Regions from separate parts of the Micromonospora echinofusca genome, predicted to be linked through region 1. Evidence: riboswitches for the same ligand, from Rfam matches in the RefSeq annotation. Region 1 holds a riboswitch; the other holds the start of a gene.
The links. A riboswitch is a leader RNA that binds a small molecule or an ion and turns the genes downstream of it on or off. The one in region 1 is predicted to bind thiamine pyrophosphate.
Positions count from the first base shown of each region.

Region 2: it holds a riboswitch for thiamine pyrophosphate, as region 1 does, so the genes downstream of both, GA0070610_RS04825 (ECF transporter S component) here and thiE (thiamine phosphate synthase) in region 1, are expected to answer to the same signal.

Region 1 covers NZ_LT607733.1:326,375-333,467, forward strand. Annotated here, with positions in the region: gene GA0070610_RS01635 (class I SAM-dependent methyltransferase) at 1-389, shown strand, start outside; gene GA0070610_RS01640 (ABC-F family ATP-binding cassette domain-containing protein) at 431-2,110, shown strand; gene GA0070610_RS01645 (aldo/keto reductase) at 2,240-3,202, shown strand; TPP riboswitch at 3,403-3,511, shown strand; gene thiE (thiamine phosphate synthase) at 3,506-4,132, shown strand; gene thiO (glycine oxidase ThiO) at 4,126-5,361, shown strand; gene thiS (sulfur carrier protein ThiS) at 5,352-5,552, shown strand; gene GA0070610_RS01665 (thiazole synthase) at 5,557-6,327, shown strand; gene GA0070610_RS01670 (thiamine phosphate synthase) at 6,399-7,093, shown strand, end outside.
Region 2 covers NZ_LT607733.1:1,029,505-1,036,597, forward strand. Annotated here, with positions in the region: gene GA0070610_RS04815 (energy-coupling factor transporter transmembrane component T family protein) at 213-1,013, opposite strand; gene GA0070610_RS04820 (ABC transporter ATP-binding protein) at 1,010-2,425, opposite strand; gene GA0070610_RS04825 (ECF transporter S component) at 2,534-3,127, opposite strand; TPP riboswitch at 3,201-3,306, opposite strand; gene GA0070610_RS04830 (permease) at 3,509-4,507, shown strand; gene GA0070610_RS04835 (TIGR03943 family putative permease subunit) at 4,504-5,316, shown strand; gene GA0070610_RS04840 (alpha/beta fold hydrolase) at 5,372-6,202, shown strand; gene GA0070610_RS04845 (sugar isomerase domain-containing protein) at 6,273-7,022, shown strand.

The sequences.
Region 1 (7,093 bases):
GCCCGATCACCTGCGTGCTCGCCAGCTCCGCGCCGTCGGCGACGGTGTGGGCCGTCGACGTCAACGAACGGGCCCGCGAACTCACCGCGGCCAACGCGGCGCGGGTCGGCGCGGCCGACCGGGTGCGCGTCGCCGCGCCGGACGACGTACCGGCCGACCTGACCTTGGCCGAGATCTGGTCCAACCCGCCGATCCACGTCGGCAAGGACGAACTGCACGGGATCCTGCTGCGCTGGCTGCCCCGGCTCGCCCCGGACGGCGTCGCCTGGCTGGTGGTGGCCCGCTACCTCGGCGGTGACTCGTTGCAGCGCTGGCTGGTCGAGCAGGGCTGGCAGGTGGGGCGGCACGCCAGCCAGAAGGGCTACCGGGTGCTGCGGGTCACCCGGTAAATGGTTGGGCCGCCCGGCCCCTGCTCGGGCAGGATGCCGACGTGGGATACGTGGACGTGGCAGCGGTCGGGCACATCCTTCCCGACGGCCGGGAACTCTTCTCCGACGTGTCCTTCCGCGTCGGGGAGGGTGCCAAGGTCGCCCTGGTCGGGCCCAACGGCGCAGGCAAGACGACGCTGCTGCGGATGGTCGCCGGCGACCTGCCGGTGCAGACCGGCGCGATCGCGCGGGCCGGCGGGCTGGGCGTCATGCGCCAGTTCATCGGGATGATCGGCGACGAGTCCACGCTGGCCGACCTGGCGCTGTCGCTGGCCCCGCCGGCGCTACGCGACGCCGGCCGCCGCCTGGCCGAGACCGAGGCGGCCATGCGCGCGGCCGAGGTCCGCGGCAAGTACAGCACCGCCGCCGGCAAGGCCCAACTGGCGTACGCGGACGCACTCGCGGCCTGGGGCGAGACCGGCGGGTACGACGCCGAGGTGCTCTTCGACACGGTCGCCACCATCGTGCTCGGCCTGCCCTGGGACAGCGCCCGGGAACGGGGGGTCCGGACGCTCTCCGGCGGCCAGCAGAAGCGCTTCGCCCTCGAACTGCTGCTGCGCGGCCCCGACGAGGTGCTGCTCCTCGACGAGCCGGACAACTTCCTCGACGTGCCGGGCAAGCGCTGGCTGGAGGCGCGGCTGCGCGAGTCCGGCAAGTCGGTGCTCTACGTCTCGCACGACCGGGAACTGCTCGCCCAGACCGCCGACCGGGTGGTCGCTGTGGAGGGCGGCAGCGCGTGGGTGCACCCGGGCGGCTTCGCCAGCTGGCACTCCGCGCGGGTGGCCCGGCACGCCCGCCTCGACGAGCTGCGCAAGCGGTGGGACGAGGAACACCAGAAGCTGCGCGAGCTGATGCTGATGTACAAGCAGAAGGCCGCGTACAACGACGGGATGGCGTCGCGCTACCAGGCCGCGCAGACCCGGCTGCGCAAGTTCGAGGAGGCCGGGCCGCCGCCCGTACCGCCGAAGGACCAGGACATCCGGATGAAGCTGACCGGCGGGCGGACCGGCAAGCGCGCGGTCATCTGCGAGCAGCTCGAGCTCGACGGCCTGACCTTCCCGTTCGACCTGGAGATCTGGTACGGCGACCGGGTCGCGGTGCTCGGCGCCAACGGCACGGGCAAGTCGCACTTCCTGCGGCTGCTGGCCCGCGGCGGCAGCGACCCCGACCCCGCCAACGGCCCCGTCGACGGCGCCGCCGCGCTCGCCCCGGTGGCCCACGACGGGGTGGCCCGGCTCGGCGCGCGGGTACGCCCGGGTCACTTCTCGCAGACCCGCGACCGGCCGGAGTTGACGGCGAAGACCCTCGTCGAGATCCTCTGGCGCGGCGACGAGCACCGGGCCGGCATGGACCGGCACGCCGCGATGGCGGCGCTGAGCCGCTACGAGCTGGCCGGGCAGGGCGACCAGCGCTTCGGCACCCTCTCGGGCGGGCAGCAGGCCCGCTTCCTGGTGCTGCTGCTGGAACTGTCCGGCGCGACGCTGCTGCTGCTCGACGAGCCCACCGACAACCTCGACCTGGCCTCGGCGGAGGCGCTGGAGGCCGGGCTGACCGCATTCGAGGGGACCGTCGTGGCGGTGACCCACGACCGCTGGTTCACCCGTACCTTCGACCGGTTCGTGCTGTTCCGGGGCGACAACGAGGTGGTGGAGACCCCGGAGCCGGTCTGGGACGTGGCGTGATCCCCGCCGACCTGGCCGACCGCCTCTGCGCGGTCGGCGGGTCGTCGCCCTTTCCGTCGCCGTCGTGCGCGGCTGACCAGGGCGGGTCGGTTTCCAGCTCCTCGGCGTGCGGCTCGTGGCCGGCATAGGGTGGATCTCGTGACAGAGATGACCTACCGCCGGTTGGGCGACTCCGGGCTCGTGGTGTCCGTGGTCGGCGTCGGCTGCAACAACTTCGGCCGCAAGCTCGACCTCGACGGCACCCGGGCGGTGGTCGACGCCGCGCTCGACGCCGGGATCAACTTCTTCGACAGCGCCGACATCTACGGCGAACCGCAGGGCGGCTCCGAGGAACTGCTGGGCCAGGCGCTCAAGGGCCGGCGCGACGACGTGGTGGTGGCCACCAAGTTCGGCATGGACATGGAGGGCATGAACGGCCCCGACTTCGGCGCCCGGGGCGCGCGTCGCTACATCGCCCGGGCGGTGGAGGCGTCGCTGCGCCGGCTCGGCACCGACCACATCGACCTGTACCAGATGCACGAGCCCGACCCCGGCACCCCGATCGACGAGACGCTCGCCGCGCTCGACGACCTCGTGCGCGCCGGCAAGGTCCGCTACCTGGGCAACTCCAACTTCGCCGGCTGGCAGATCGCCGACGCAGACTGGGTGGCCTCGTCGAACGGCCGGTCCCGGTTCATCAGCGCGCAGAACCACTACAGCCTGCTGGAGCGTGGCGTCGAGGCCGAGGTGGTGCCGGCGTGCGAGCGGTTCGGCCTCGGGCTGCTGCCGTTCTTCCCGCTGGCCAACGGGCTGCTCACCGGCAAGTACAAGCGCAACGAGGCCCCGCCGGCCGGCAGCCGCCTCGCCGGTGGCGGCCGGTACGCGCAACGCCTCGCCGCCGCCGACTGGGACACCATCGAGGCGATCGAGGCGTACGCCGCCGAGCGGGGGCTGTCGATGCTCCAGGTGGCCATCGGCGGGCTGGCAGCCCAGCCGGCGGTGACCTCGGTGATCGCCGGCGCCACCACGCCCGAGCAGGTACGCGCCAACGCGGAGGCGGGCACCTGGCAGCCCACCGACGAGGACCTCGAAGCCCTGCGCGCGATTCTCTGACGGGACGCGCCCGCCCTGCCTCGTCCGGGGCCTGGCCCGGCAGGAAGGCCAGGCGGGTACCCGGGCGGCGCAGGGCATCCGGACAGCATCGCGTGACGGAGCGCTCACGTGCCGCCCCCGGCGTCGGGATGGGGCGGTCGGTGTGAAATCCGCAGCTCGACCTTGGCGGATCCGGCGATCCGTCGTACGGTGACACCCGCAAGTGACCCACGGGAGCCCGGTACACCGGGCTGAGAGGGGGGCTGTGAGCCCCCGACCGTCGAACCTGATCCGGGTAATGCCGGCGCAGGGAGGAGTGTTGCCGTGCCGTCCCTCGGACGACTGCATCTCATCACCGACACCCGCCCCGGGCGGGATCCGCTCGCCGTGCTGCGGGCTGCCCTTCCGGTGGCCCGCGCGGAACTGGTCGTGCAGGTCCGGGTGACCGACGACGCCACCGACCGGGAGGCGTACGACCTGGCCCGCCGGGTCGTCGCGCTCTGCGCCCGGTACGACGCCACCTGCCTGGTGAACGACCGGCTGCACGTGGCGCTGGCGGTGGGCGCCGCCGGTGGGCACGTCGGCGCGGACGACCTGCCGGCCGGGGCGGCCCGCCGGGTGCTCGGCGCGACGGCGGTGCTCGGCGCCACCGCCCGCGAGCCGGGTACGGCGGCCGAGGCGGTCGCTGCCGGAGCCAGCTACCTGGGCGTTGGCCCCTGCAACGCCACCAGCACCAAGGATGGGCTGCCGGCGCCGATCGGCCCGGCCGGGGTGCGCGCCGTCGCCGCCGCCGTGAACGTGCCGGTCGTCGCGATCGGCGGGGTGACCGCCGCCGACGTGCCCGCGCTGCTGGCGGCCGGGGCGTACGGGGTGGCGGTGGTGGGGGCGCTCTCCGGGGCGGCCGATCCGGCCCGGGCGACGGCGGAGCTGCTGGGAGCCCTGGGGTGCTGAACCGGCCGGACGTCGCCGTGCTGGGGGCGGGACCGGTCGGGCTGGCGATCGCCTGGCGCTGCGCGCAACGTGGACTGCGGGTCGTCGTGCACGATCCCGCCCCGGGCTCCGGCGCGTCCCATGTGGCCGCCGGGATGCTCGCCCCGGTCGCGGAGGCGTACTTCGGCGAGCACGAGCTGACCGGACTGCTGACCGCCTCCGCCGCCCGCTGGCCGGCGTTCGCCGCCGAGCTGACCGCCGCCACCGGCGTGGACGTCGGCTACCGGAGCGAGGGCACGCTGATGGTCGGGCTGACCGCCGACGACCTGGCCGAGGCGCGCCGGCTGTGGGCGTACCAGCAGGGGATCGGGCTGCCGGTGACGCCGCTGCGCCCGTCGGCGCTGCGGGACCGCGAGCCGGCGCTGGCCCCCCGGGTGCGCGGCGGTGCGTTCGCCGCCACGGACCACCAGGTCGACCCGCGCCGGCTGGTGCCGGCGCTGCGCGTGGCCGCCGAGCGGGCCGGCGCCGCGCTGGTGCCCGCCGCCGTGCGTGCCCTGTCCGAGGTGGACGCCCGGGTCACGGTCGTCGCGGCCGGCTGCGGCGCGGCGGCCCTGACGGGACTGCCGGTGCGACCGGTGAAGGGCCAGCTGGTCCGGCTCCGCGCGCCCGGTGGCGGCGCGCCGGGCTTCCGGCACGTCATCCGGGGGTACGCCGACGGCGAGCACGTCTATCTCGTCCCCCGCGTCGACGGGGAGGTGGTGGTGGGCGCGACCGTCGAGGAGCGCTCCGACACCGACGTCTCCGCCGGGGCGGTGCTGCGCCTGCTCCGCGCCGCCGTCGACCTGCTGCCCGAGCTGGCCGAGTACGACCTGGTGGAGACCCTCGCCGGCCTGCGTCCCGGCACCCCCGACAACGCCCCGATCCTCGGCCCGCTGCCCGGCCGGCCCGGCGTGCTCGCCGCGACCGGGCACCACCGGCACGGCATCGTGCTCACGCCGGTCACCGCCGACCTGATCGCCGACCTGGTCGTCACGGGCGCGGTGGACCCGCTGCTCGCCCCCTTCACCCCGGCCCGGTTCGCGCCGTCCGCCGCTGCCGCGCGGGGTGCCACCGCACCGTCCGCATCCGCCGGGCCGGGTGCCGCCGCCGCGCCGTCCGCCGCCAGACCGACGGGATCCGTCGGGCCGGACGCCGCAGGGGCCGGGCGGGCCGGTCCCTTCGTACCCGAGGAGGAGCACACGTGGAACTGACGGTGAACGGCGCCGGGCGCGACCTGCCCGGCGGCTCGACGGTGGCGGACCTCGTCCGCGCGGTCACCGACCAGCAGCGCGGCCTCGCCGTCGCGGTCAACGGCGAGGTGGTGCCGCGTACGGGCTGGCCGGCGACCGTGCTGCGCGACGGCGACCGCGTCGAGGTGCTCAGCGCCGCGCAGGGCGGGTGACGGGGTGAGCTTCGACCTGGGTGGCGTGAGCTTCACGTCCCGGCTGATCCTCGGCACCGGCGGCGCGGCCAACCTGCGGGTGCTGGAGGACGCGATCCGCGCCTCCGGCACCGAACTGGTCACCCTGGCGCTGCGCCGGGTCGACACCGCCCCCGGCACCGCCGGCGGCCTGCTGGACCTGCTGGACCGCTGCGGCGTGCGGCTGCTGCCGAACACCGCCGGCTGCTACACGGCGGGCGAGGCCGTCAAGGTGGCGCACCTGGCCCGGGAGGCGTTCGGCACGGACTGGGTGAAGCTGGAGGTGATCGGCGACGAGCGCACGCTGCTGCCCGACGGGGTGGAGCTGCTGCGCGCCGCCGAGGAGCTCGTCGACGACGGGTTCGTGGTCCTGCCGTACACCTCGGACGATCCGATCCTGGCGCGCCGGCTGGCCGACGTCGGCTGCGCCGCGGTGATGCCGGCGGGCGCGCCGATCGGCTCCGGCCTGGGCGTGTCGAACCCGCACCACATCCGGCTGATCCGGCAGGGCGTCGACGTGCCCGTGATCCTGGACGCCGGCATCGGCACCGCCTCCGACGCCGCGCTCGCCATGGAGCTGGGCTGCGACGCCGTGCTGCTCGCCAGCGCGGTCACCCGCGCCGCCGACCCGGTGGCGATGGCCACCGCGATGCGGTACGCGGTCGAGGCGGGCCGGCTCGCGTACGGGGCGGGTCGGATCGCCCGGCGCTTCCACGCGCTCGCCTCCACCCCCGACGAGGGACGGCCGGACCTGTGACCGCCAGCTCTGGTCCCGCTTCTACGGATCTTGGTACGGAAGGGCCCCTGGATGGGCCGTTTCCCACCAAGATCTCGGGCGGCCCGGCCGGCGTCCTGCTGCTGACCGACCGGTGGCAGGCGCGGCGGCCGTTGGCCGAGGTCGTGGCGGGGGCGGTGGCCGGGGGAGTGCGGTGGGTGGTGCTGCGGGAGAAGGACCTGCCCCGGGCCGAGCGCGCCGCCCTCGCCGTCGACCTGCGTGCGATCCTCGCCGAGGCGGGCGGCACGCTGATCGTCGCCGGCCCCGACCCGCTCGACGGGGACGCCGTGCACCTGCCGTCGGCGGGACCGTACCCGCCGCCGCGCCTCGGCCTGGTGGGCCGCTCCTGCCACGACCGGGTGGAGCTGGCGCGCCTGACCACGGAGGACTACGCCACCCTCTCGCCCGTCTACCCGACCAGCACCAAGCCCGGCCACGGCCCACCGCTGCGCCCGGACGGGCTTGGCGCGCTCATCGCGGTCAGCCCCGTGCCGGTCCTGGCGCTCGGCGGAGTGCAGAGCCCGGGCCAGGTGACCGCCTGCGTCGCGACGGGTGCCGTGGGGGTGGCGGTGCTGGGCGCCGTCATGCGCGCCGACGACCCCGAGGCGGCGGCAGCCACCCTCACGGCAGCCGCCGCCACGGCGAGCCGGACCCGGCACGGCAGCCCGGATCCCGCCGGGGCGACGCGGACCCGGCACGGCAGCCCGGATCCCGCCGGGGCGACGCGGACCCCGCACGGCAGCCCGGA
Region 2 (7,093 bases), 700 kb from region 1:
GCTCCACCCGGCCCGTCCGCCCGTGGGACGTGTCGCGGAAGTGGTGGCGTCTGACGAACCACTGCCGCCGGAACGCTGATACCTGTACGGCATAAAAATACCTGTGTGGTATCGGGCGGGCGGGCTGCACCGCCGTCGTCGAGGTCCGGCGCAGCCAGTCCCGGTTCCTGAAACAGACCGTGGTCGCCCGGCCGTCACTCAGGCGGGGCGGCTCAGCCGATCAACGGGCGGAAGGTGCCGACCAGCACGCTGACGGTCAGCGCGGCCCCGGCGAGCACCGCAGCGCCGACGATCAGCAGGCCGTCGGCGGCGACGAAGCGCTGTCGCCGGGCGACGGTGCGCGGGATCCCGGCGTCGAAGCCCCGGGCGTCCATCGCCACGGCCAGCCGGGTGCCCCGGCGGATCGCCCCGACCAGCAGCGCGAACGCCGTCGAGGCGAACAGCCGCAGCTTCGCCGACGGGTTGCGGCCGGCCTCCACGCCCCGCGCGCGACGGGCCATCGAGATCATCTGCCACTCCTGCCCGAGCAGCGGCACGAGCCGGAACGCGGCCAGCGCCCCGATGGCGAAGCGGGCGGGCGCCCTCGCGTTCTGGATCAGCGCGTCCGCCAGGTCGGTCGGGTCGGTGGTGGCGAAGACGATCACACCGGGCAGCGCCACCGCGAACATGCGCAGCACCAGGCCGAGCGCGGTGAGCAGCACCCCGGAGGTGACCACCACCGGGCCGGCCTCGACCAGCACCCGGCCGGAACGCTCGGCCGCGAACAGTACCAGCGTCACCACCACGCCCACGGCGCCGACGAGCAGCGGCCAGGCCCGCCGTGCCAACACCCGCAGGCGGACCCCGAACAGGGGCAGCAGGGCCAGTTCGACGGCGATTGCGATGGCCGGCGCCACCGGGTCGAGGGTGGCGATCAGGATGAACGAGAAGACCAGCGCCGCGGCGAGCTTGGCCACCGGGTTGCGCCGGGCCAGCGGCGCATCCGGCGCGGCGACCGGCTCGAAGCTGATCACACCCACTCCAGGGTGAGGCGGCGATCTGCCAGGGCGGCCACGAACTCCGGGTCGTGGGTGACCGCGACCAGGCCGTGCCCGGCGTCGCGCAGTTCGGCGAAGAGGTCCACCAGCTCCAGCCAGGTGCGCCGGTCCTGGCCGAAGGTCGGTTCGTCGCAGACGAGCAGGCGGGGTGCGGTGGCCAGGGCGGTCGCCACGCTCAGCCGCCGCGCCTCCCCGCCCGAGAGGGTGTACGGGTTGGCAGCCGCGAGCTTCGTCAACCGCAGCCGGTCCAGCAGGGTGTCGACCGTGGACCGTACCGCCGCCTCGGGCTGGCCGGTGCGGCGCGGGCCGAGCGCCAGCTCGTCGAAGACGGTGTTGGTGACGAACTGGTGCTCCGGGTCCTGGAAGACCGAGCCGATCCGGCGGGCGAGCGCCGGGGCGCGCCAGCGGTGCGGGGGAGTGCGGGCGTCGTCGCCGGCCAGTGCGGGCGTCGCCGCGACCCGGCCGGTCCCGGGCCTGAGCAGGCCGCCGAGCAGCAGGGCGAGGGTCGACTTGCCGGCCCCGTTGGGACCGACGACGGCGAGTGCCTCGCCGGCGCGTACCGCCAGGTCGACGGCGGCCAGCCGGGGCGGCAGGCCGAGCCGGTCGGCGGTGACCAGCACGTCGCCGGGCGGCGCGGTCGCGTGTCGGGGCGGCACCGGGCGGCCGGGCACCCAGACGCCCTCGTCGGCGAGCGCGTCGCCGTGCGTACCGAAGACGGCCTCGGGCGTGCCGTCGGCGCGGACGCCGCCGCCCGGTTCGAGCACGACGACCCGGTCGACCAGGGACAGCGTCTCGGCGACGCGGTGCTCGACCAGGATCAGCGTGGTGTCGGCGTCCAGGGCGCCGGCCACGGCCGCCCGGATCAGCGCGGCGCCGGTCGGGTCGAGATTGGCGGTGGGCTCGTCGAGCAGCAGCAACCCGGGGCGCAGGGCCAGTACGCCGGCCAGGGCGAGCCGCTGCTGCTCGCCGCCGGAGAGGGCGGCGGTGGGGCGGTCCCGGGGGTACGGGAAGCCGACCCGCGTCAACGCCTCGTCGACGCGGGGCCAGATCTCCCCGGCGGGGGTGCCCCGGTTCTCCAGCCCGAACGCCACGTCGTCGCCGCTGCGGGCCATCACGAGCTGGGTTTCCGGGTCCTGGAAGACGATGCCCACCCGTTCGCGGCCCTTGCGGGGGTCGAGCCCGTCGATCTCGACGGTGCCCTCCTGCTCGCCCGAGTCCTCGGGCAGCAGCCCGGCCAGCGCGGCGAGCAGGGTGCTCTTGCCGGCCCCGGAGGGGCCGAGCAGCAGCACCCGCTCGCCGGCCTCGACGCGCAGGTCGACCCCGCGTACGGCCCACGCCCGTCGCCCGGCGTGCCGCCACCCGAACCCGCGCACGACTACGGCCCCCACGCCGTCCCCCTCCCGTCCCGCCCCGTGGCGTCGATCATGAGGTTGGCGGCGCTCACGGAGATCCACATCGCCGTCAACCTCATGATCAACGCGCTTCCGTCGGGCCTGTCAGATCAGGGTGCGGTCGCGGGCGGCGGGGAAGCGGTCCAGGGCGCCCGTGGTGGCCAGGGCGCGGGTCAGGGCCCAGCCGCCGGCACCCGCGACGATCGTGGCGCTGGCGATGGTGAGCAGGGCGTACGGGATGCGGTAGCTGCCCAGCGCGTACTCGCTGTTCCAGACGAAGAAGTCGAACAGCGCCGCGCCGAGGCCGGTCAGCGCACCCGCGATCAGCGCGGTGGGCAGCCGGAACGAGCGGTACCGGAACGCGGCGAAGGCCAGTTCGGCGCCGAGCCCCTGGATCAGGCCCTGGACGATGGTGATGCCGCCCCACTCCGAGCCGAGCAGCGCCGAGACCGTCGCCGCCACCGCCTCGCAGAAGAGCGCCGCGCCGGGCTTGCGGATCACCAGGCCGCCGAGGACGGCCGGGATCAGCCAGACGCCGTACATGATCGCCTGGCCGGCGGGGAAGAACGCGAACGCCGGGTCGACGGCCCGCCACAGCAGGCCCCAGGCCCAGAAGATGACGCCGAAGGCCACCGCGATCACCGCGGCGACGACGACGTCGACCGTACGCCACCGGGTGGCGGTGTTGTTGTCTCGCATGATTGCTCCCAGTCCCGAACGAGAACCAGGAGAAGACGCACGCCGCGTCCGGAACGTGCCGGACGTCGACGCGGCTGGAGGTCGACCGAACTCCCTGCGCTGGCATTACCCAGATCAGGTTCGAGGGTCTGCGGGCGGTGCCCGCACTCTCAGCGCTGTGCGCTCCCCTGTCGGATGTGAAGTTGTCGCGCCGACGCTAACACCTTTGAAGATCAACCAGCAAAGTGATCTTTCCCCAGCTCACCAGCGCGTTCGATCGACGCCGTCGATTCCGGCCCGGTACTCTCGGGCGGCCACTGGGAAACCCGGCAGAGGGACACGTACGTGACATCCGAGGCTGAGCGCCGCGCGCCGGAGGGGCCGCACCCGGGCGCGGTGGGCGTGGCCGCCCCGGGCGTACGCGAGCAGAAGCCGGCGCCGCGCGGCCCGGAGCGGCGGATCGGGTCGGTGGAGGTGCTCGCCGGCCTGCTGATCCTGCTGGTCGTCTTCCGCGACCCGTTCGCCCGGGCCCTGTCGGCGCCCCGGTTGCAGACCTGGACGACCGTCTTCGTCTCGGTCATGGTGCAGGCCGTGCCGTTCCTCGTCTTCGGGGTGCTGCTCTCCGCGGTGATCGCGGTCTTCGTGCCCCGGTCGTTCTGGGCCCGGGCACTGCCGCGTCGTCCCGCGCTCGCGGTGCCGGTGGCCAGCGCGGCCGGCGTGGTGCTGCCCGGCTGCGAGTGCGGGGCGGTGCCGATCGCCGGGTCGCTGATCCGGCGCGGGGTCACCCCGGCCGCCGCCCTGGCGTTCCTGCTCGCCGCCCCGGCGATCAACCCGATCGTGCTGACCGCCACCGCCGTGGCCTTCCCCGACGACCCGGCGATGGTCCTCGGCCGGGCGGTCGCGAGCCTGCTCGTCGCGATGGCCATGGGCTGGCTGTGGCTGCGCCTCGGCCGGGCCGACTGGATCCGGCTGCCGCGCCGGCCGGAGCTGGCGGACGGCTCGCGCGGGCGGGCGTTCTGGGGAGCGGTCCGGCACGACGTGACGCACGCCGGCGGCTTCCTGGTCATCGGCGCGGCCGCCGCCGCCACGATCAACGTCGTGGTGCCGGAGCGCTGGCTGCAGACCCTCGCCGACGAGCCGGTGCTGTCGGTGCTCGCGCTGGCCGCGCTCGCCGTGCTGCTCTCCCTCTGCTCCGAGGCCGACGCCTTCGTCGCCGCCTCGCTGTCGCAGTTCTCGCTCACCTCCCGACTGGTCTTCCTGGTGGTGGGGCCGATGGTCGACCTCAAGCTCATCTCGATGCAGGCCGGGGTCTTCGGCCGGCGGTTCGCGCTGCGGTTCGCCCCGGCCACCTTCGCGGTGGCCGTCGCGGTGGCCGCCGCGACCGGGGCGGTGCTGCTGTGAACCGGCAGGCGCAGGCGGTCGTCCTGCTGCTGCTCGGGGGCGCGGTGATCCGGGCCAGCCTCACCGACCTGCACCTGCGCTACGTCAAGGAGGGGCTGCGTCCCTTCCTGGTCGCCGCCGGCCTGCTGCTGGTGGCCGCCGCGGTCATGACCCTCTTCTACGAGCTGCGCCCACTGCTGCGGCGTACGCCCGCCGGCCACGACGACGACCACGACGCCCAGGGCGACCACGACGGACACGACGGCGACGGCTCGTACGACGGCCACGGGCACGACCGCGACGGCGGACCCGACGACGGGCACGGACACCACGAGCCGCGGGTCGGCTGGCTGCTGATCCTGCCCGTGCTGGGCCTGCTGCTGGTCGCCCCGCCGGCCCTGGGCTCGTACGCGGCCGGGCAGGCCGGCACCGCCGTCGCCACCCGTCAGCAGCCGTCCGACTATCCGCCGCTGCCCGACGGCGACCCGGTGCGCGTCGCCGTGCTCGACTACGCCTCCCGGGCCCTGTTCGACCGGGGCACCTCGATCGGCGACCGCCGGGTCCAACTGACCGGCTTCGTCACCACCGGCCCCGACGGCCGGCCGCTGCTGGCCCGGATGGTGCTCTCCTGCTGCGCCGCCGACGGCCGGCCGGTCAAGCTGGGCCTGACCGGCGAAGCCCCCGACGGGCTGGCCGACGACACCTGGATCGAGGTGACCGGCCGCTACAGCGACCGCATCGCCCGCGACCCGGTCAACGACGCCGAGATCCCCTACCTGGACGTGGAGTCCTGGCGACAGGTGCCCGTGCCCCGGAAACAGTACGAGTGAGCTGCGGCCCGCAGGTCCCCGGCGGGCGGCTGCGACCCTGGGTAGGCTCACGATCATGCGGATCGAGGCCCGGGGTTTCACGTTCGACGTCCGCGTCGGCGGACCGGAGGGCGGCGTGCCCGTCCTGCTGCTGCACGGCTTCCCGCAGCACGGCGGGGAGTTCGACGACGTGGTGCCCGCGCTGCACGCCGTCGGCCTGCGTACGTACGCGCCGGACCAGCGCGGCTACTCGCCCGGTGCGCGCCCCGAGGCCGTCGAGGCCTACCGGCTGCCGGAGCTGGTCGCCGACGCGGTGGCCCTGCTCGACGCGTTGGGCGTCGACGCGGCGCACCTGGTGGGGCACGACTGGGGCGCCATCGTCGCCTGGGCCGTCGCGGCGCACCACCCCGACCGGGTCCGTACGCTGACCGCCGTCTCGGTGCCGCACCCCGCCGCGATGACCTGGGCGCTGTCCGAGGACACGGGGCAGAAGGCGCGCTCGGCGTACATGGCGCTGTTCCGTAAGCCGGGCAAGGCGGAGAAGGCGCTGCTGGTGCTGGGCGCGACCGGGCTGCGCCGGATGCTGCACGGGGTCGGCGACGACGCGCGGGTGGCCGCGTACGCGGACCCGATGCGCGAGCCGGGCGCGCTGACCGCCGCGCTGAACTGGTACCGCGCCATGTCCCGCCGGGACCTGGCCGCCACCGGCCCGGTGACGGTGCCGACCACGTACGTGTGGAGCGGTCGCGACATCGCGATCGGCCGGACGGCCGCCGAGGCGTGCGCCCAGCACGTGCGGGCCGACTACCGCTTCGTCGAGCTGCCCCGGGTGAGCCACTGGATCCCCGACGAGGCGCCCGCCCCGCTGGCCGAGGCGATCGTGGCCCGGGTGCACGACCCGGTCTGACCCTCCCCGCGACGTCGCCCGGCGGACGCCGGACCCCACCCCACGGAGGTACGACATGGACGCAAGAGACATGCCGCTGAGCGCCGACGAGTTCCTGACCGTGGTGACCGCCACGATGAACCGGGTGGCCGAGAGCCAGCGCGAGGCGGTGGGGCGGGCCGCCGACCTGATCGCCGAGGCGGTACGCGCCGACGGCGTGGTCCACGCGTTCGGCACGGGCCACTCCGAGGCGCTGGCCATGGAGATCGCCGGGCGGGCCGGCGGGCTGGTCCCGACGAATCGGATCGCCCTGCGGGACCTGGTGCTCGTCGGTGGCGCCCCGGCGGACGTGCTCGGGCCGCTGCTGGAGCGCGACCCGGCGGTGGCGCACCGCCTCTACGAGCTGGCGCCGGTCGGCCCCCGCGACGTCTTCGTGCTCGCCTCCAACTCCGGCGTGAACGGCGCGATGGTGGAGTTCGCCTCGCTGGTCAGGGAGAAGGGCCACGGGCTGGTCGCGATCACGTCGGCGCAGCACTCCGGGCAGATGACCTCGCGCCACCCGTCGGGACGCAAGCTCGCCGACTTCGCCGACGTGGTGCTCGACAACGGCGCCCCGTACGGCGACGCGACCTTGCCGCTGCCCGGCGGCGGCGCGGTCGGCGCGGTCTCGTCGATCACCGCCGCGCTGCTGGCGCAGCAGATCACGGTCGAGGTGGTGGCCCGCCTGCTGGCGGCGGGGGAGCGGCCCCCGGTCTACCTGTCGGCGAACATCGCCGGGGGCGACGAGCACAACAACGCCCTGGAGGCCCGGTACGCGGGCCGGATCCGGCGCGGCTCCTGACGATCCGGGACGGTCCCGAACAGTGACGTGAGTCGGTTTCGGCCGTGAGCCGGTGGGGCATCAGCGATGCT